Regions from separate parts of the Kushneria sp. AK178 genome, predicted to be linked through region 2. Evidence: predicted binding sites of a transcription regulator. Region 2 holds the regulator's gene; each other region holds the start of a gene.

Region 1 (5,213 bases), 660 kb from region 2:
GATGTCTATCGCCTTTTTCTGCGTGGCGACCCGCAACGGATCCTGTTTGCCCCGGGGCAGTATCTGACGCTTTCGGTACAGGGCCATCATCTGCCGTTTTCGATTGCCAATGCGCCCAACGGTGATGGCATTCTGGAGCTGCACATCCAGTATATGGCGGGAAGCGAGAATTCCCGGGCCCTGTTCGAGATGCTTCATGTCGGTGCCGATATCGAGGTATCGCTGGGCGGCGGCGAGTCCGTGCTGGAACTCGATGACCCGCGGCCGCTGCTGTTGATCGCCGCCGGTACCGGCTTTGCCCAGATGAAGTCCATCATCGAGGCTTCGCTGGCGCTGCATCCCGAACGTCCCATCCATCTCTGGTGGGCGGCGCGCTCGCGCAGCGAGCTCTACATGGAGTCGCAGGCACGCCTCTGGGCCGACCAGCATGACCACTTCAGCTTTACGCCGGTCATCGAGCTGCCGGGAGAAGAGGATTTCGACGGCGTGGTCGAGCGCATCGACAACGCCCTGCACGATCGCGTTCAGCGCGCCGACGAGGCGAGCATCTTCATTGCCGGTTCGCCCGGCATGGTCTATGCCGTGGTGGACACGCTGGCCCGGATCGAGCCGATGGCCAAACGCCTCTTTTCCGATGTCTTCAGCTATGCGCCCCGAACGCAGGGACAGGGGCAGGGCGACGGATCATGAGTCAGGCGCCCATACTGATCACCGGCGGCGGTCAGCGACTGGGCCGCTACTGTGCCGAACGGCTTCATGATGATGGCCATCCGGTCATCATCACCTATCGGCGGGAGCGGCCGGCCATCGAGGCGCTGCGCGCCCGGGGCATCACGGCGCTGTATGCCGATTTCTCCAGCGAGGCGGCCATTCTGGCGTTCATTGACCGGCTGAAGGCACGGACCGGCGCGCTCCGGGCCATTATCCACAACGCCTCGCACTGGCAGCAGGATGACGATGGCGCCTCGTGCGGCGAGGATTTCGCCCTGATGTTTCAGGTCCACATGCAGGCGCCGTATCTCATCAATCTGCACGCTCATGAGCTGCTGACGGCCTGCCCCGAGCCGATGCGCGATATCATCCATATCACGGACTACAGCGCCTCTCATGGCTCCAGAAAACACATGGCCTATGCGGCCACCAAGGCCGGTCTCGAGAATCTGACCCTGTCGATGGCCGGGCGCTTCGCCCCCGACATCAAGGTCAATGCCATTGCGCCGGCCGGCATCATGCTCAATGCCGACGATGGCGATGACTATCTGGTGCATCTCAACAGTCGATCGGCGCTGCCGGCCGTTCCGGGCCCGCGGGTGATCTGGCAGAGCGTGCGCTATCTCCTCGATAGTGCTTTCGTCACAGGGGCCATATTGCCGGTTGACGGCGGGCGTCATGTGAAGTGAACTGATGGCGGCGACCGCGTCGCCGGGCAACAACCACGATATCCGGGTACCGTACTGTGCCAACAACCGTAACAGGTGACCATCATGACATCGGCGTCGACGCTACTGAAGGATCGGGCATTGCTGGTCGGCATTGTGGCAGGTGTGGTGGCGATATCGCTGGCGGCGGCCCTGCCGGCACTGTTTATTCTGAGGGAGTTTCTCATCTGAGCCGGCCGTGCTAACCTCGAATGATCGATCACGGGGGCGCTGACCCTCGAAGCAGTGAACCAGCGGATTCAATCAGGATAACCCGGCATGACGCATCTTCCGGTCAATGACACGACGACACCGCTGGCGCGAAAGGCGCCGGCGGTGTCGTCGCGTGCGTTGAACGAGGTCGGTTATCCAGTGGGCTATTGGTTTAGAGACAGGCACGCCTGATCTGTCAGGGCGTGCCGGTGTCTACCGTGCTGCCCACCCATGAAACCCCCGGTCGGCAGCATGCCACCGGGGGTTTTTTATGTTTCATGCAACCGGCAGATGATCCGGCAGCCATCAGGAGAGCAACATGACCATGACCTACCGCTACCCGATTCTTGACTGGCGATTCAGCCACACGCTGGCGGCGTACCGAGCGCTGGCCGCCGGTGTGCTGACACAGGGCGCTCCCCACGCCCCCTTGTTACGCTGTTAAAGGATCGAAAGACGCCATGAACGCCTCACTCAATACCGCCGAACTCTCCCCGGTCTCTACCGTCGAATCCGACCATGTCGGCGGCCCGGGCGTCGCCCAGCCCCTGCCCACGCCGGGCGCGCTCAAGGACGCCATTGCACTCGAGCCTGCACGGGAAGCGCAGATCGCCGGGCATCGTCAGGCCATCCGGGACATTCTCGACGGGCGGGATTCGCGCCTGCTGGTCGTAATGGGACCCTGCTCCATTCATGACCGCGACAGCGCGCTGGACTATGCCCGGCGGCTGAAGCAGCTTGCCGACGAAGTGGCCGACAGCATGCTGCTGGTCATGCGGGTCTATGTCGAAAAGCCGCGTACGACGGTGGGCTGGAAGGGGCTGGTGTATGATCCGCATCTTGATGGCAGCGACAACATGGCCGAAGGGCTTGCCAGTACGCGCCGGCTGATGCGCGACATCACCGAACTGGGCATGCCGATCGCCTGCGAACTGCTGCAGCCCATGCTGAGCGCCTACATGGATGATCTCATCAGCTGGGCAGCGGTCGGGGCGCGTACCACCGAGTCACAGATCCACCGTGAAATGGTCAGTGCGCTGCCCATGCCCACGGGCTTCAAGAACGGCACCGATGGCGGCATTCAGGTCGCCATCGACGCCATGGGTGCCAGCCGCCACGGCCACCGCTACCCGGGCTTCGACGACAACGGCTGCCCGGCGCTGTTGCACTCCAGCGGCAACCCCCATACCCATCTCGTACTGCGTGGCGGCCATCACGGCCCCAACTTTGACGCGCAAAGCGTGGAAAACGCGAGCGAGGCCCTGAGAAAGGCCGGCGTGTCGAGTGCCATCATGGTGGACTGCTCTCATGCCAACAGCAGCAAGGACCCTGCCCGACAGCCGCTGGTGCTCGACGAGGTCATTCGCCAGCGTCTGGCGGGGGCGTCATCACTGGTCGGCGTGATGCTGGAAAGTCATCTGGAAGCGGGCAAACAGGCCCTGGGCGGGTCGCTGCGTTACGGCGTCTCCGTGACCGATGGCTGCCTGGGCTGGACGGACAGCGAACACCATCTGCGTCTGGCGGCGCAGCGTCTGGCCGCACAGCCTATCTGAATCGTTCAGGACCGGGACGGCGCCGTAGCCGCCCCGGATCCTGAAAATGTCAAACACCTGTCATGATATCGTCGTAATCTCGGCCATCGATCAAGCCCTCGAGAGACGATGACATGAGCCAGGAAATTGAAAATCATGACAACCACAACGATAGCGGTAATCGTCCTTTCTCATCCGTGCTGACGCGCTACCTGTCGCGTCGTCGCATGTTGCAGGGCAGTCTGGGGCTGGCCGCCGCCACCTTGTTGACCGATTTCGGCCTGAGCGCTGCCATTCGCCGGGCCGGTGCCGAGACGGAACGTCGGCTCACCCTGGGGTTTGAATCGCTGCCCGGCAGCATGACGGATGCCATCGTGGTCCCTGAGGGATATACCGCTCAGGTCCTGGCCCCATGGGGAACACCGCTGGATAGTGGCGCTGCCGGCTGGCAACCGGACATGCGCGTCACACCGGCCTTTCAGGCACGTGCCATGGGGATGCATCACGATGGCATGTACCACTTCCCGCTGGACACAAGACACGCCTCGCGTGATTTCCTGCTGGCCATCAATCACGAATATATCGATCAGAAAGCCCTCTGGGCGCCCCGGAATGGCCCGACCAACAATGATGAAGGCGCTCGTCCGGCTGACGAGGTGCGTACCGAGATCAATGCCCATGGCGTGGCGGTTGTCCGTCTGCGGCGCGATGATCAGGGGCACTGGACAGTTGTTGCCGGTGATGCCCGCAACCGTCGTATTACGTCGGCGACACCCATGGCGCTTGCCGGCCCCGTTCGTGGCACCTCATGGGTAGTCACTGCCTGGTCCCCCGAAGGGACGCACGTTCGCGGTACCAATAACAATTGCGCCTGTGGCCATACCCCCTGGGGCACCTACCTGACCTGTGAAGAAAACTGGCCCGAGGTATTTATCAACCGGGGTGAGCTGACGCCCGATCAGGCCCGTCTGGGCATCAACGGTGAGCGGGGCCGCTACGGCTGGGAAAGTGCCGACGCCGGCGAGCAGGGCGAGTTCAGCCGTTTCGACAATACCCCGCAAGGTGACAATCCCGCGCAGGATTACCGCAACGAGGCCCGTGGCTTTGGCTACATCGTGGAAGTTGATCCCTACGATGCTGACAGTGTCGTTTACAAGCGCACGGCGCTGGGGCGTTTTCGTCACGAGGGGTGTTGGCCCGGTCGTGTGGTCGAAGGTATGCCGCTGACCTTCTATACCGGCCACGACAGCCGCAACGAATACATCTACAAGTTCGTGACGACAAAACGCTGGCAGCAAAGCGATGCCAACCGCCCGGGCGAAGTCTATGACCGCCAGGCGATAGGCGCCAGCTATCTGGATGACGGCACGCTGTATGTGGCCCGGTTTGATGCCGATGGAACAGGGGAGTGGCTGCCGCTGACCGTGGACGCCATCATCCCCCGCGGGGAGCACAAGGGGCGTCGGCTGGGGGAGCTTTTCGAGGATCAGGCCGGCATTATCATCAATACCTGCGACGCGGCCGACATGATGGGCGCCACGCCCATGGATCGCCCCGAATGGGGGACGGTCGATCCGCATTCGGGCATGGTGTACATGACGCTGACCAACAACTCGAAACGCACTGACGCAGAAAGTGAACCAGGCGTCACCGGTCATGGCGATCACGTTGCCGCCATGGGCAGCGGCTATGCCACTGCGCCGGTCGATGCCGCCAATCCGCGCCCGGATAATACCTATGGGCATATCATTCGCTGGCAGGAGAACAGTGACGACCCGACCCGCATGCGCTGGGAGCCTTTCGTCTTTGGCGGTAGCGCCAGTGATGCCGACAGCAATCTTTCAGGACTGACCGATGTTAACGCTTTTGCCAGCCCCGATGGCCTCTGGTTTGACGAGCGTGACAACGGCGAGGGCATTCTCTGGATCGAAACAGACAACGGTCTGGACAAGGGGCGTGACAATGCAGTGGCCGAAATCACCAACGATCAGGTGCTGGCCGTCGTGCCGGGGGCGATGGGAGGTGATGACTACCCTGCCATCAATGTCCG
Region 2 (5,213 bases):
TACAAAAGGCTACCCTTTGGCCCTCCTGTCGGATGTTGCGTTCATGCCCGAATCTTCACGTTATCGCCTCTCATCGCCGCGCTGGCAGCCGGTGGCACTGGCCGGTATCCGCCTTGATGAACCGCTCAAGCGCCTGATCGGCTCGCGGGATTCCCTCACGGTGCGTCTGGCCCGGCTGTTCGAGGCGAGCGTCACGGTCACCGTGCACGCTCAGGGCGTCGGCCGCGGTCGCCCTGATGAGCTGGCAAGGCTGGGGCTGCCGGCCGGGCAGCGGGTCTGGCGACGGGAGGTTACGCTGGCCGCCCATGATCAGGTTCTGGTGGCGGCGCGCTCGGTCATGCCGCTTGAAGGCTGTCCGCCCTGGATGGCCCGGCTGGGCACCCGCGCCCTGGGCCATCAGCTCTTTGCCAGAAGCGCCCGCGCGCCGCAGAAAGCCATCACGCGGCGCTCGGGTATCGATATATGCCGCGCCGCCCCCGGTTTTCTGTCGCTGCCCGAGGTGTGGGCCCGACGCTCGCTGTTTACCCTGGGGCCCGGGCGCGCCCCGCTGCTGGTACAGGAGTATTTCGTGCACGAGCGCTTCCCGCGCTGAAAATCGGCATCGGACACGGATGCCTCGATGCGGGGTCATTTCGGGTAGACTCTTGGTTTTACGCTGACTGGAGCCCCGACGATGCCGTCGCCCCTCGCTCGACTCCCCGACTTTCTGCGCCTGACCCGGCTCGATCGTCCCATCGGCACCTGGCTTTTGATGTGGCCGACGCTGGCTGCGCTGTGGCTGGCCGGCGACGGTCTGCCGTCGCGCCACAACCTGATCATCTTCATCGCCGGGGTCTATGTCATGCGCGCGGCGGGATGCGTGATCAACGACTATGCCGACCGCCACTTCGATGCCCACGTCAAGCGCACCCATGACCGCCCGCTGGCGACCGGCCGGATCAGCGAGCGCGAGGCGCTGACGCTGTTTGGCGTGCTGCTGATGATCGCCTTCGTGCTGGTGTGTTTCACCAATGTCTTTACCATCATGCTCTCGTTCGGCGCAGTGGCACTGGCGGCCAGCTATCCGTTCATGAAGCGCTATACCCATCTGCCGCAGGTGGTACTGGGCGCGGCCTTTGGCTGGAGCATTCCGATGGCCTTTGGCGCCGAGCAGGGCCAGGTGCCGGCCGTGGCCTGGTGGCTCTTTTTCGCCAATATCGTCTGGACGCTGGTGTATGACACCTGGTATGCGATGGTGGATCGCGACGACGATCTGAAAATCGGCATCAAGTCGACGGCGGTACTGTTCGGCCGCATGGACCTGGTCATCCAGGGCGCGCTGCAGGTGATGATGCTGTTGCTGCTGGCCGTCGTCGGTCAGCTGGCCGGGCTGGACGGCTTCTACTGGGCGGCGCTGGTCGCCATCGCCGTGATCTTCGCCCATCAGCAGCGCCTGTGTCGCACGCGCTCGCGCGAGGGCTGCTTCCAGGCGTTTTTGAACAATCACTGGGTCGGCATCCTGCTCTTTGCCGGTATTGCACTGGCCACCTGGCAGGCCTAGTCCCTCGGACAGGGCGATGTCATACCCGCGGAATCTGTCATAAAGTTGTCATATGAAGACGTTTGAATGACGATCACGTGACGGGGCCGATGACTGAACATCCGCGTGTTCAACGTCCCGGCAATCGCCATTGCTATCCGGCAGGGGAAGCCATTCATGTCCAGAACCGTTCTGATCGTCGACGATGAAGCGCCGATTCGTGAAATGATTGCCATGGCGCTCGAGATGGCCGACTTTCGCATTCTCGAGGCCGAGGATGCCAAGACCGCCCATGAACTGGTCGTCGATGAGCGCCCCGATCTGATTCTACTGGACTGGATGCTGCCCGGGATCAGCGGTATCGATCTCGCCCGCCGGCTCAAGCGCGAATCCACCACCCGCGACATTCCCATTGTGCTTCTGACCGCACGCAGCGAGGAGGACAACAAGGTTCAGGGCCTGGAAAGCGGCGCCGATGACTACATCACCAAGCCGTTTTCGCCCCGCGAGCTGATTGCCCGGCTCAAGGCCGTGCTGCGACGCACCACGCCGGCCGGCGTCGAGGAGACGGTCGAGGTCAACGGGTTGCTGCTTGATCCGGTCAGCCACCGTGTCAGCGTTAACGGCAAGGCACTGGACATCGGTCCGACCGAATACCGTCTGCTGCAGTTTTTCATGACCCACCAGGAGCGGGCCTATACCCGTACCCAGCTGCTCGATCAGGTGTGGGGCGGCAATGTCTATGTCGAGGAGCGTACGGTGGATGTGCATATACGCCGCCTGCGCAAGGTGCTGGGCGATGCCCATCAGCATCTGGTGCAGACCGTACGGGGTACCGGCTATCGCTTTTCGTCGCGGTAATCGGTATGCATTACTGGCTCAATGAACTCTGGCGTCTGGCCTATCTGGCCATCTGTTTCACCATTCTGGGGCTGCTGCTGGGATATCCGGGCTGGGGCCTGGCCCTGGGACTGGGCATCCATCTCGCCTTTACCCTTCGCCACCTGAGACGGCTCTATCGCTGGCTGGAAGCGCCGGTAGAGCAGCGCCCGCCGGACGGCGAAGGGGTGTGGGGCGATCTCTTCGATCGGCTCTATCGCTACCAGAAGGGCCAGCAGCAGCTGCAAAACCGTCTGCGATCGGTATTGAAACGCGTTCAGGAGTCGGCCGAATCGATGAGCGAGGGGGTCATCATGCTCGACTCGCGCGGCTGTCTGGACTGGTGGAACAGCGCCGCCGAACGCCTGACCGGCCTGGACAACGGCCACGACCGCGGGCATCACCTGACCAACTATCTGCGCGACCCGGCCTTCATTCGTTACTTCCGCCAGATGGACTACAGCGAGCCGATCACGATCGATTCACCCACCCAGGAGGCGCGTACGCTGTCGTGCCAGATCACCCGCTTCGGTGACGACGAGCGATTGCTGGTCATCCGTGATGTCACCCGACTGCAGCGTCTGGAACAGACCCGTCGTGACTTTGTCGCCAATGTCTCCCATGAGCTGCGTACCCCGCTGACGGTGCTGACCGGCTATGTCGAGACCTGGCAGGACCATCAGGACGCCCTGCCGACTTCATTCGGTCGCGGCCTGAGCCGCATGCAGGAGCAGACCGTGCGCATGCAGCATCTGGTCGAGGATCTTTTGACCCTCTCCCGGCTGGAAACCAGCGAGCGCCACCACAACGAGCGCTCGATCGACATGGCAGCACTTTGCGAGCAGATCGCCGAGAATGGCCAGGAGCTGTCCGCCGGCAACCATGAGATTACCTGCCGGATCGAGGAGACACGGCGGGTGTTCGGCGATGTCGAGGAGCTGCGCAGCGCGCTGTCCAATCTGATATACAACGCCGTACGCTATACACCGGCAGGGTGTCACATCACCATCTGCTATCGCCGTCTGGAGAAGGAAGGGGCCGCGGTGGAAGTCATCGATGACGGCGAGGGCATTTCCCCCGAGCACCTGCCGCGCCTGACCGAGCGCTTCTACCGGGTCGACAAGAGCCGCTCGGTGGCCAGCGGCGGCACCGGGCTGGGACTGGCCATCGTCAAACACGTGCTGCTGCGCCACGACGCGTATCTCGATATCGAAAGCCAGCCCGGCGAAGGCGCCTGCTTTCGCTGTGTTTTCCCCGCCGCCCGCATGGAAAACGTGGCAAGCGCGCCGGCCTGACGTGCCGGCGCCGCCTGTTATCTCGGGCATCCATCCCTGCAACCACCTACTGACGCACGGCGCGCACGTCCGTCAGGCCGTGATAGCGCTCGATCAGCGCCAGCAGGATGGCCTGGCTTTCCACGTCGACATTGCCCCGCGTGTCGGCCGGTCGAAAGTGCATCTGGAAGGCGCCCAGCGCCTTGCGGGTCGCCTCGTCATGGGTACCGCTCACACTCACCGGATAGCCCCAGATGCCCAGCGCGCGCTGCAGCTGCACCATGGACAGCGGCGAGGCACTCAGCTCTCTTTGATAGCGCGTGACGACATGACGCTCCGGCCACGCGCCCACGCCGGCCTCGTGGAGGCGCTGCCACGGAAAGAACGGGCCCGGGTCCACCTTGCGTCCCGGCGCGATGTCGCTGTGGCCCAGCACGTTTTCCGGGGCAATGTTGTAGCGATCGACGATGTCGCGGGCCAGCGCCGTAACCAGCTCGATCTGGGCGCGGGAATAGGGGTCCCAGACCAGGCCATCGGGCGATTGATAGTGGCCGCGATTAACGATCTCGATACCGATGGAGGTGTCGTTGAGATTGACGCGATCGCCCCAGGCGCTTACGCCGGCATGCCAGGCCCGCCTGTCCTCGTCCACCAGCTGCATCACCACCGGCTGATTCTGATACTCGCCGGGCGTGGCCGTAACCAGATAATGGGCGCTGACGCTGCTGCCGGTCAGGGCCCGGAAGGCGGCGGTGTCGTCGCCGCCGGTATAATGCAGCACCAGAAAGCGAATGCGCTGATTCTGCCCGCGTGAGGCGACCGAGCGATCCACCCGATAGCCGCTGCGCCGCTCGAGCGCCGCCCCCTGCGCCGGGCTGTAGCGTCGGGGCGGCGTGGCGTCGTCGATCACCGGCACGTTGCTGAAGATGCGGTCGATGGCATCGGTATCGACCATCGGCGCCGGGGCAGGCGAGGGCGTCGAGGCACAGCCGGCCAGCAGCAGGACCAGGGCTGCTCCGGCAAGGGGAAGTTTTGACATGTGGGGTTCCATCACGACGGTGATCAAAGGCTATATAGAACGCCATACGACACGGGTCACCGTACGGGCGCGGATGCCCGCCTGGTAACACGAGTTACGCAAGGTTACAAGATCGCACGGTGCCGGCGCGCCTCCTTCCGGTCACCGGGCAGGGAATTCGACGACTAGCGCGTCGTCGGATCAGGCGAGGGCAGGGCCATGTAGTGCCGGCGCCACATCATGACGCCGGCGGCGACGGCGGCCGGCATGACCAGCAGATTGACCACCGGAATCCAGATCAGCGCCGAGACCACGCCGCCGAAGGTCAGCGTCGGCCACCAGCGTGCGCTCAGGCGCTTTTTCATGTCCGGAAAGCTGACCCCATTGTTGTCCATCGGATAGTCCAGATACTGGATCGACATGCTCCAGATGGAAAACAGCGCCCAGCACAGCGGCGCCGCCACGTGCAGCACGGGTACAAACCCGATCAGCAGCAGCAACAGTACCCGGGGCGCCATCCAGC
Region 3 (5,213 bases), 1.2 Mb from region 2:
AGCCCGGCCAGAAAGAACACGAAGTTGTAGCTCATCTGCTGCCAGATGGCGGCCGCGATCACCAGCGCCATGGCCTGGCCGCCGTTGAGGCGGAAATTCCAGTCAATGCCCAGCGTTGTCAGCGCCCGGGTCAGTACGCCCAGCGTGGGGTCCAGCATGAACATCCACAGCACGCCGGCCGCGGCCGGTGCCACGGCATAGGGCCAGATCAGAAGCGTTCGGTAGGCGCCGCTGCCGCGCAGCACCCGATCCGCCATGGTGGCCAGCAACAGCGCCAGGGCCATGGCGCCCAGCGCGACACTGACGCTGAAAATGGCCGTGTTGACCAGCGCCTCATGATAGCTCCGTGAGGCCAGTATCCGCGTGAAGTTGGCAAGGCCGGCAAAGCGCTCGCCCAGCCCGAAGGCGTCCTGCACATACAGCGACTGACGCAGGGCAGTGACGGCCGGCCAGAAAAAGAATATCAGCACGATGACAAGCTGAGGCGCCATGAGCATCCATGGCGTGAGGCGATGACGTTGAAACGTGGACATGGTGTGACAGGCGTTCCCGAAAGGTGCAGTGACGGCTCAGGGGCGGTCCCGACGGCGGTGCCGCCGGGGCAGGGGTCAGCGCACGCTGCGTTCGAACTGCTCGAGAAGCTCATTGCCCCGTTCGGCGGCGTCATCGAGCGCCTGCCGGGCGCTCTTGTCACCGTTGAGAGCCCGCTCGAGCTCCTCCTGGATGACATCGCGAATCTGGGGCATGTTGCCCAGTCGCAGTCCGCGGGAGCTGTCACTCGGCTCACCGCCTGTCATCTGCTCGAGCGCGATGTCGGTGCCGGGATTGTCAGCATAGAAATTCTGCTCGCGGGTCAGCTCGTAGGCCTGGCGGGTAATGGGCAGATAGCCCGTGAACTGGTGCCAGTCGGCCTGCACTTCCGGCGAGGCGAGATAGTTGAAAAATCGCGCAACGCCCTGATAGACCGCCTCATCCTGGCCCTGCAGAACCCACAGCGAGGCGCCGCCGATGATCGAATTTTTCGGCTGATCGATGACCTCGGGGTCCCACGGCAGGGGCGCGACGCCGAAGTCGAAGCTTTCGGTGTTGTCACGCACGCTGGCATAGCTGGCCGAAGAGGCCATCATCATGGCGCAGCTGCCGGAGAAAAAGCGTGGCGAAGCCTGGTCCTCACGACCGCCGTAGCGGAACACGCCACTTTGCTGCCAGTCGACCAGATCCTGCACGTGCTCGATTACCGCATCGCTGTCGTTGAAGATGAGTCGCGCCGATGGCCCGCCAAAGCCGTTCTGCTCGCTGGCAAAGGCAATATCGTGACGCGCGGTGAAGTTTTCGAGCTGAATCCAGCTCGGCCAGGTGGTGGTAAAGCCGCAGTCGGCCGCGCCGCTGTCGACGATCTGCCGGCCCGCCTCGGCGAGCCCTTCCCAGGTGGTCGGGGGCGCGTCGGGATCGAGCCCGGCCTGCTCGAACAGATCGCGGTTGTAATAGACCACCGGCGTCGAGGAGTTGAAGGGCAGCGACAGCATGTCGCCATCGGCGGTGCTGTAATAGCCGGTGATGGCAGACAGGTAGGCCGCCGGGTCGAAGGGCAGGTCGGTGTCGGCCATGAGCTGGTAGACCGGATAGATGGCGCCGCGGGCATTCATCATGGTGGCCGTGCCGACTTCATAGATCTGGGTGATGGCGGGGGCATTGCCGGCGCGGAAGGCGGCAATGGTCGAGGTCATGTTCTCGCCGTAGGTGCCCTTGTAGACCGGGTTGACGACGTAGTCGGACTGCGACTGATTGAACCCCTCGGCAATCTCTTCGACCTTCTCGCCCAGACTGCCCTCCATGGCATGCCACCAGACCACCTCGGTCGCCGCTGCTGCCGGTGTGGCGCCCAGCGCCAGCGTGGACAGTGCTGCCAACCTGACCACCCCCCTGAAACCCTTGACCATGTCGTGCTCCGCGTTGTTGTCGTGAAAGTGTCTGCTGCGCCGATATGCTGGTAGGCCCGCATGGCAATCATGTGGCGCGTCCATGTCAGTCGTGTGACAGGCGGGCGATGGAAGCAGCCGGGGGTAGCTGACTCGCCAGAGGGAAAAGGCCCGTGGCATCATGCGTCTTTTGAACGGCGGGCAGACGCAACCTTGAAGATTTCATATATCACCGACGTGCAGGACCGGGATGCCTGTCTGGCCATGCTCTGTGCCAGCGTGTTCGGACGGGAGGCGGGGTTGACCCCCCTTGTCGAGTTCGCCGGCGCCAGCCGGCTGCTGGAGCAGGAGTCGGCGCGCATCGTGGCGCTTTATGATGACAGCGCGAGGCTCTGTTCGGCGGCCCTGCTGACGCTGGAGGTGGAAGGGCGCGGGGTCGAGCTCAGGCTTCTGGCCACGCCGGAGAACAAGCGCGGCCGCGGCTACGGTCGGCGGCTGGTGACCCGGCTTGGCGAGTCGACCGCGATGCGCGTCAGCACGCCGGACCCGCGACTGGAGGCCTTTTTTACCACCTTCGGGTTCGAGCACTGGTATCGCCACGCCGACAGCGATCTGCGTACCGGCTTTAACGCCCGCGCCGGCGTTGAGTCGCTCGAGCAGGCCCCGGAGGTGGTGACCTTTCAAAAGGATGCCGTCCTGCGCGCCTTCAAGCGCGACCCGGCGCTCTTTGAGCGCTACAAGACCCGCTTTGCCGAAGGGCTCGATCATTTCAGCACGCTGACCTGATCGGTGGCAGGCGCATTAAAAAACCCCGGCCATGGCCGTAATGCCAGTCAGTTAGTGCTGACTGGCTTTTTCCTGACCGGATATTTCTGCGGTCGTGCCCGCACCGCTCGCGGGTACGATCTTTCTCGTCGATCGGGCAGTACAAAGGCCGGCGCCATCTCCGTGATCGACTGGACCACCGCCGGCACCCGACCCGACGATACCGCCGGCAGCATCGATAACTCCTTGATAATAAAGCTGGCCGCCTGGTGAAAGCTCAGCTGGTTGGGGTGAATGTTGTCCAGACTGTAAGCCATTCGCGCCATCTGAAAACGGATCAGGTTGTAGGCGAGCAGCGTGCCCCACAGCTCCTGACGCACCATCTCCGGTGTACGGCTGCGCAACGTAAGCCGATTGTCCAGCAGCGACTGCTTCATTTCCCGATATCCCAGCTCGATTTCCCAGCGGTAGCTGTAAAGATCCACGATGTCGGCGGCCGGAAAACGCATCGTTTCCGTCATCGAGGTCAATACCGCCACCTCCTTGCCCCGAACCTTGCGGCGCAGCAGGCGCGCCTCGAACGAGACCGGTAAATCCGGCCATTTGGCACGCGCCTGTGGCGAAGTGGTCAGCCGAACGAGACGGTCCTGGCGCCCCAGCGAGCGAATCTCCTCGTAGTGAGTTCCCTTGCGTAACGGAATCAGCCAGTGGCGCTGCTCGCCGGCCTGCTGCCAGGCATGCAAAAGGCCCAGTGAATAAAAGCCGCGGTCAAACAGCGTGAGCGAGTGATCCGGTGTGCCGGCGATCAGGTCTTCCGTCAGGGCCACTTCGCCGGTCGCGACACTGTCGAACGCGGCCCCCGTGATCAGGTGGCTGGTCACCTCCATCTGGCACACCATGCGTACCTGCGGGTAGCCGGCCTCACGCTGCGCATTACGCGTGCGCGCGAAGGCGGTCTGGTTGTCGGGAGAGTCCGGCGTTCGCCAGACCACGCCGTCCACGGCAAGCAGGCTGAGTCCGCACCAGTGAGGCTGAGGCGTTTGAGCATGCCACAGGGCCTGAGTCTGCTCGAAAACATGTCTGACTGCGTCACTACCCAGGCGCTGACGCGCCTGTACCACGGCGCTGGGGGCCACGAATGGACGCTTGCCCGGCAGGACGATATCAAGCTGGTTAACCACCTGCGCCATGGGGATATGGCGAAACAGGGCCATGCCGACAATCGACCAGACGACCAGATCCAGCGGCAGTCGCCGCTTGCGAAGGGTCGCCACGCCGGCCTGCTCCAGACAGGTGTCGATGAGCTCGGGGGAAAGGACGTCCGCCAAACTTGAAAAGCTGCCGGGCCTTACCCGGTTGATGGCATCGATGGCCTGACTGAAATGCATAAAAAAGTCCGGTATCAGCAAGTTACTGATACCGGACTATCGCATCGTCAGCCGGTGGGGGAAAACCTTAACTGACTGGCATTACGGCCATGGCCGGGGTTTTTTTGATGGTCATCGGCTTTTAAAAGTTGATGCCGAAGTTGGTGAGGAAGCTGGTGTGCCAGCCATCGTTGACCGGCGAGCCGAAATAGTTCAGCCCGTTTTTGTTGGTCACGATATCAAACCAGGCATAGTAGGGGCCGGCGGTGACCAGCACGCCCAGGTCGTTGAGCATTGGGTCGTCCTGATCGCCGAAGCCGCCGTTGATGGATGAAAAGTCATCCGACGGATCGATGTAGCTGAAGTCGTTGAAGAAGAACAGGTTTTCAACGGGGCCCCAGTCGACGTCCATGCTGTAGCTGGCGCTGGCGGTGTACATCTGGCCGCGTTTCGGAATCAGATAGTTGAAGCCGAAGGCGCCGATCTGAACGGCGTTGTCAGAAATGCCGGACTGTGTTTCCGACGGATTCTTGGGGTTGTATTCATAGGTGGTGGCCTGGAGCAGGGTACGCCAGTTGCCGTATGACCCGTCCAGTCCGATGGCTGCCGACCAGTTGTCACCGCTGCGGTTGGTCTGCTCGTTGTAGAGCTGACCGCCCTTGGCCGAGACGTTCAGCTGGGTCGAGTAGTCATCGCTGTGCTCAAAGGTGTAGCCGACGCGGGCGGCAAGCTGATTCTCTTCGCTGTTGCCCTGGTTGCCATAACTGGTCAGCTCGCCGTCATCGTTGTAAACAGCATCATCGGTCCCCCCAACGGCGTTGGCACCGTAGTGTTCGTTGCCGCTGCCCAGATTATCGCTTTTGAAAAAGGCCAGTGAGGTATCCCAGGGTCCCTGGCGATGGTCCCATTTCACCCCGGCATTCTGGTTGTCGGCAAAGCCGGCCAGATAGGGCAGCGAGCCGTACCAGCCCTGATAGCCGTAGTCCATGTTGCCAAAGGGCGTCTGAACCAGGCCGACGCGGATGTTGTCGTCGTCGCTTGGATTAAAGCCGAGCCAGCCCGATTTCAGGAACTGGTAGCCGTCATAGAAGCGATATTCGAAAGCGTATTCCAGATCGTCGACCTCACCCTCCACGGCCAGAACGAGCTTGCCAAAGTCCAG
Region 4 (5,213 bases), 270 kb from region 2:
TACATCAGGTTTCGATAAATCATTAGCTGCCTATCGCTTTGCTTTCTATGCTGTCTTTCGGGTCGGCAGGATGTCGACCGTCGCCAGCATTGCCGGCCGATGATCTTCGGTCGGAGATTTCACGGAGGAGACCTCATGAAGGCACTGGTTTATCAGGGCAGCAACGATGTTCGCGTTGAAAACGTCGCCGAACCCACGCTCCAGCAGGATGACGACATTATCCTGCGCGTCACCTCGACCGCCATCTGCGGTTCCGATCTGCACCTCTATCGCGGCTCAATGCCGGCCACCGAGCCCGGCGATATCTTCGGCCACGAGTTCATGGGCATCGTCGAGGAAGCAGGCTCTGCGGTCACCAGCGTTAAAAAGGGCGATCGCGTGGTCGTGCCGTTCGTGATCGCCTGCGGCAGCTGCTTTTTCTGCCAGCATTCGCTCTATGCGGCCTGCGAGACCACCAACCCCGACGAAGGCGCGGCGCTGAACAAGAAGTCGATCCCGGCGCCGGCGGCGCTCTTTGGCTTCTCGCACATGTATGGCGGCATTCCCGGCGGCCAGGCGGAATATGTACGCGTGCCGCAGGCCAATGCCGGCCCCTACGCCATTCCGGAAGGTCTCGATGATGAACAGGTGCTGTTCATGTCGGACATCCTGCCCACCGGCTATCAGGCCGTGCTCAACGCCGGCGTTAGAAAGGGCTCGAGCGTGGCGATCTTCGGCGCCGGCCCTGTGGGGCTGATGTCGGCAGCCTGTGCGCGCATGGAAGGCGCCGAGCAGATCGTCATGATCGACAATCAGCAGTATCGCCTCGATTTTGCGCAGAAGACCTACGGCGTCGAGACCATCAACTTCGACCGGACCGATGACGTGGCCGAGGCCATCATCCAGCTGAGTGCAGGCCGTCGCGGTGTGGACGCCGTCATCGATGCGGTGGGCTATGAGGCCAAAAGCCACGGCGGGGCGCTGCCGGCCATGGATAATTTCGAGGTCGAAAGCAGCGACATCGTCCTGCACCAGTGCCTGGCCGCCATACGCCGCGGCGGCAGCATCAGCATCCCGGGCGTCTATGCCGGCGCCGTGAACGGCTTTCTGATCGGCGATTTCTTCGACAAGGGCCTGACCATGAAGGGCGGCCAGACCCACGTGCATGACTATCTGCCGACCCTTCTGGAAGCCATCGATCAGGGCACGCTCCAGCCCGAGGCGATCATCAGCCATCGCATGAAGCTCGATCAGGCCGCCGAAGCCTATCGCCTGTTCGATGCCAAACAGGATGACTGCCGCAAGGTCGTGCTGACTCCGTAAGGCGGATCACGCCATCAAAAAAACGCCCCGGTCATGCCGGGGCGTTTGACGTTCCCGTTGTCAACGACATCGCGCTACGCTGGTGCGATCGGTTTGAACCCCTCAATGGAGCATTGCCATATGTCACAGGACACGACTGTTGCCGTTCTCGGCCTGGGCGCCATGGGCCACGCCTTTGCCGCCAACCTTGTAAAAAGCGGGCTGAGCGTGCGGGTCTGGAACCGCACCCACTCGCGCGGCGAAGATCTGGCCGAGCGCGGCGCCCTCAATGCCGACAGCGCCGGCAAGGCCGTCAGCGGCGCCCGGTTTGTCATCACCATGCTGCCGGACTTTGATACCACCCGGGACGTGCTGCTCGGCGAGGCTCGCGCCCTGGACCACCTGCCCGAGGGTGGCGTGGTCATCCAGATGGGCACCATCGGGGTCGAGCAGACCGAGGCCCTGATCGAGGCCGTGCATCAGGCGCGCCCGGATATCACCTTCATCGACGCCCCGGTCTCCGGCACCAAGGCGCCGGCCGAGCAGGCCACCATCTCGGTGCTGGCCAGCGGTAATCAGGACGCCGCCGACGGTATCGATACGGTGTTCAACGCCATCTCCCAACGCGTGGTCTGGCTGGGGGAGGCCGGCCGCGGCTCGCGCATGAAGCTTGTCGTCAACGCCTGGCTGATTCACATGATGCAGGGCATTGCCGAAAGCGCGCGGCTGGCGCAAACGCTTGGCTTTGCCACCGACGAGCTGTGGTCGGTGCTCGATGGCGGCCCGCTGGCAGCGCCCTACGTCAAGGCCAAGCTCGACAAGATCGGCGGTGAGGAATACAGCGCCCAGATGGCACTCGAGTGGGGCCTCAAGGATGCCCGGCTGGCACTGGAAGCCGCCGGCAATCATGATCTGCCGGGGCTTTCCCGCATCAGCGAGCTATGGCGTGAGGCCGTGGATGCCGGCCTTGGCGAGCAGGATATCGCCGCCGTGCACGACTATCTACGCCGTCAGGAGAGCTGACGCCATCCGGACGCGGCACCCGCCTCCCCTTGCGGCCGGCAGGCGATCGCCTGCCGGCCGCGCTGTCTTACATACGGCATCATCATGTGAACACATCAACACAATAATACCGTCATCTACCTTTCATACTGGTGTCATTTTTAAGTCAACTTAAACTGGAAGAGAATGTCTTCAGTCTCCTCTCAATACACTGACAGGTACAGTGAGTCCCGTGCGCTTCGGGAAGGCTTTATCGCGCTGATCGCCCTGGGGGTGCTCGTCGCGACCACCCTGATCACCTTCGTCACGCCGCTGGCGGTGGAAGACCGGCTCATGCTGGGCATCAATCAAATGGCGCGGGAAAGCGCGCTGTTTGATTTCATCATGAACGTGCTCTCCTATCAGAACCTGATCTCGGGCGTGGTTCTGGTGGCCGGCTTCTGGGCGCTGTGGTTCATGCCGGCGCTGAAACTCCGCCGCACGGAGCTTTTGACCTGCACCGTGGCGGCCTTCTGCTCGGCAGCGCTGAGTCGCATCATGCAGCAGATGACGCCGCCGCATCCGCGTCCGCTGCAGGACCAGGTGCTGAACATGACGCCGCCCACCGGCATCGATGCCCAGACGCTGAGCGATTTCAGCTCGTTTCCCAGCGACCACGGCGCGGTGTATATCGGGCTGGCCTGGGTGATCTGGCGTCTGCATCGTCGCCTGGGGCTGGCCGCCTTCCTGTTTGCCGGGCTGCTCTGCTTTACCCGCATCTATCTTGGTTTTCACTTCATCACCGACATCATTGGTGGCGGGGCGCTCGCCATCCTGACGGTGCAGATGGCCCTGCTCGCGCCCTTTCAGCGCATCGGCGGCTGGATCACCGGTTTCAGTGAGAGCCATCCGCACTGGTTCTATCCGCTGGCGTTTATCAGCTGCTACGGCATCGCCACGCTGGTGGAGGAGCTTCGGGACCTGGCCGGCGGTGTGCTGCGCCTGATGTCCTGAGCCAGAGCGCCCGGCCGGCGTCGCCTCTTCGGACGCAATCCGCTGCGAGACCGCCCGTGTCACAAAAGTGATACACAAACATGCGTTTTGACACGGTCAAGGCGCGCTGTGGAGACCACACTCGACAGCCTTAACAAAATCTTTTAACGGGTATCATGTCTTCCAACAACACCACGTCTGCTTCTACCGTTTTTCACGCTGCCAGCGCCGATCCGACGCACAGCGGTAACGCCCTGCCTGCCGATTCTCCCTCCTGGGTCAGAATCGTGATCGCCCTGATCGCCTTTGTGGTGCTTGCGCCCCTGGCGCTGTCGGGTACGGCGGTGGAATATGCCTTCATGAACTTCATCAATCAGCCCGCGCAGCAAAACGCGCTGCTGGACTACCTGATGAACGCGTTTTCCTATCAAAAGCTGATTACCGGCGTGCCGCTGGTGGCCGGTATCTGCGCCATCTGGTGCATGCCGTCAATGATCGCGCGTCGGGGCGACATTCTGCTCTGCACCCTCGCGGCCTTTGTCACCTCGCTGGTCAGCCGTGTCATGCAGATCTTCATTCCGGATAATCCGCGTCCGCTGCAGGATCAGGCGCTGGACATGACACCGCCGTTCCATATTTCGCCGGAGTTTCACGATCTTACCTCCTTTCCCAGCGATCATGGCGCCGTCTTTATCGGCCTGGGCTATGTCATCTGGCGCTTTTGCCGCCCGCTGGGCCTTCTTGCCATCGTGTTTGCCGTACTGGTCTCCTTCTCGCGCGTCTACACCGGCTTTCACTTCGCCACCGATGTCATCGCCGGCGGCATCCTGAGCGTGGTCGTGATCGAGCTGGCCCTTCTGACCCCCTTTCGGCGCCTCGGCGCCCGCGTGGCCGGTATCAGCCGGACGCATCCGCAGTGGTTCTACCCCATCGCCTTCGTGGCATGCTACGCCATTGCCACGCTGATGGAAGAGCCCCGCGAGCTGCTCAGCGGCCTGGCAGGCATGATCTAAATCCGTTGCGGCTCGCGCGCGCCAGCCATCGCTCGCACAGGCTTGCCTTCGCGGCAAAAAGGGGCGCTCCCGGTCATCGGGAGCGCCCCTTTTGCGTGCCGGCGCTGCCGGCCGGCGCGGTGGCGATGGGAAAACTCGCGCGTCCCGGCGTCCTCTGCAGGAGAGGGCGAACAGCGCGTGGCGGCCAACGACGCAACGCCGGGTGATTCGCGCTGACCGTTTTGATATGACGCCATAAAAAAACCGCCCCCGGCGCTGCCGGGGGCGGTTTTTTTATGTTTGGCCAAAACGATGTCACGGCCTAGTTGATGATCGCGCCACCGTTGATATGCAGCGAGTGGCCGCTGATGTAGGAGGCATCCTTCGAGGCCAGAAACACGTAGGCGGGCCCGAGCTCGCTGGGCTGACCGGCTCGGCCCATCGGCATTTTCTCGCCCAGGCTCTGCATGAGGGTCGGATCGAAACGGCCCATGGTCGAGGGCTGGATCGGCGTCCAGATCGGCCCCGGTGCGACTTCGTTGACGCGAATGCCGTCACCCACCAGCGACTCCGACAGCGAGCGGGTAAAGCCCGTGATCGCGCCCTTGGTCGAGGTGTAGGCCATCAGCATGGCGTTGCCCACGAAGGGATTGATCGAGGTGGTGTTGATGATGGTATCGCCGGCCTTGAGATGCGGCCGCACGGCTTTCGCCATGTAGAAGTAGCCGTGAATATTGACGTCAAAGGTCTCGCGCCACTCATCATCCGGGATGTCGGTAATGTCCTGGCGCACCACCTGGGCGGCGGCATTGTTGACCAGGATATTGATCGCCCCGAATTCATTGAGCACCTGATCGACGGCCTGCTGACAAAACGCGCTGTCGCGCACGTCGCCGCTGATCAAAAGTGCCCGGCGGCCTTCGGCCTCGATCAGACGCTTCGTCTCTTCAGCGTCCTGCTGCTCGT

What was found. The regulator PhoB, encoded in region 2, activates phosphate uptake and scavenging genes when phosphate is short. The targets are predictions, from matches to a motif close to TGTCATANNNNTGTCANA.
Region 1: a site for PhoB is predicted at 3,232-3,249, ahead of M1D97_RS12930 (PhoX family protein). Genes of this name have one in related genera too.
Region 3: a site for PhoB is predicted at 2,022-2,039, ahead of ugpB (sn-glycerol-3-phosphate ABC transporter substrate-binding protein UgpB). Genes of this name have one in related genera too.
Region 4: a site for PhoB is predicted at 2,426-2,443, ahead of M1D97_RS01290 (phosphatase PAP2 family protein). Genes of this name have one in related genera too.

The regions. Positions count from the first base shown of each region.
Region 1 is NZ_CP096381.1:2,823,292-2,828,504, reverse strand. It holds gene M1D97_RS12955 (FAD-binding oxidoreductase) at 1-690, shown strand, start outside; gene folM (dihydromonapterin reductase) at 687-1,400, shown strand; gene M1D97_RS12945 (hypothetical protein) at 1,485-1,610, shown strand; gene M1D97_RS12940 (hypothetical protein) at 1,951-2,076, shown strand; gene M1D97_RS12935 (3-deoxy-7-phosphoheptulonate synthase) at 2,093-3,184, shown strand; gene M1D97_RS12930 (PhoX family protein) at 3,298-5,213, shown strand, end outside.
Region 2 is NZ_CP096381.1:14,202-19,414, reverse strand. It holds gene M1D97_RS00085 (chorismate--pyruvate lyase family protein) at 44-592, shown strand; gene ubiA (4-hydroxybenzoate octaprenyltransferase) at 674-1,540, shown strand; gene phoB (phosphate regulon transcriptional regulator PhoB) at 1,697-2,380, shown strand; gene phoR (phosphate regulon sensor histidine kinase PhoR) at 2,386-3,693, shown strand; gene M1D97_RS00065 (N-acetylmuramoyl-L-alanine amidase) at 3,740-4,711, opposite strand; gene cysZ (sulfate transporter CysZ) at 4,876-5,213, opposite strand, start outside.
Region 3 is NZ_CP096381.1:2,247,455-2,252,667, reverse strand. It holds gene ugpA (sn-glycerol-3-phosphate ABC transporter permease UgpA) at 1-533, opposite strand, end outside; gene ugpB (sn-glycerol-3-phosphate ABC transporter substrate-binding protein UgpB) at 609-1,940, opposite strand; gene M1D97_RS10220 (hypothetical protein) at 2,133-2,705, shown strand; gene M1D97_RS10215 (IS4 family transposase) at 2,753-4,072, opposite strand; gene M1D97_RS10210 (hypothetical protein) at 4,194-5,213, opposite strand, start outside.
Region 4 is NZ_CP096381.1:279,680-284,892, reverse strand. It holds gene M1D97_RS01300 (zinc-dependent alcohol dehydrogenase) at 136-1,302, shown strand; gene M1D97_RS01295 (NAD(P)-dependent oxidoreductase) at 1,423-2,304, shown strand; gene M1D97_RS01290 (phosphatase PAP2 family protein) at 2,470-3,276, shown strand; gene M1D97_RS01285 (phosphatase PAP2 family protein) at 3,432-4,268, shown strand; gene M1D97_RS01280 (SDR family oxidoreductase) at 4,570-5,213, opposite strand, start outside.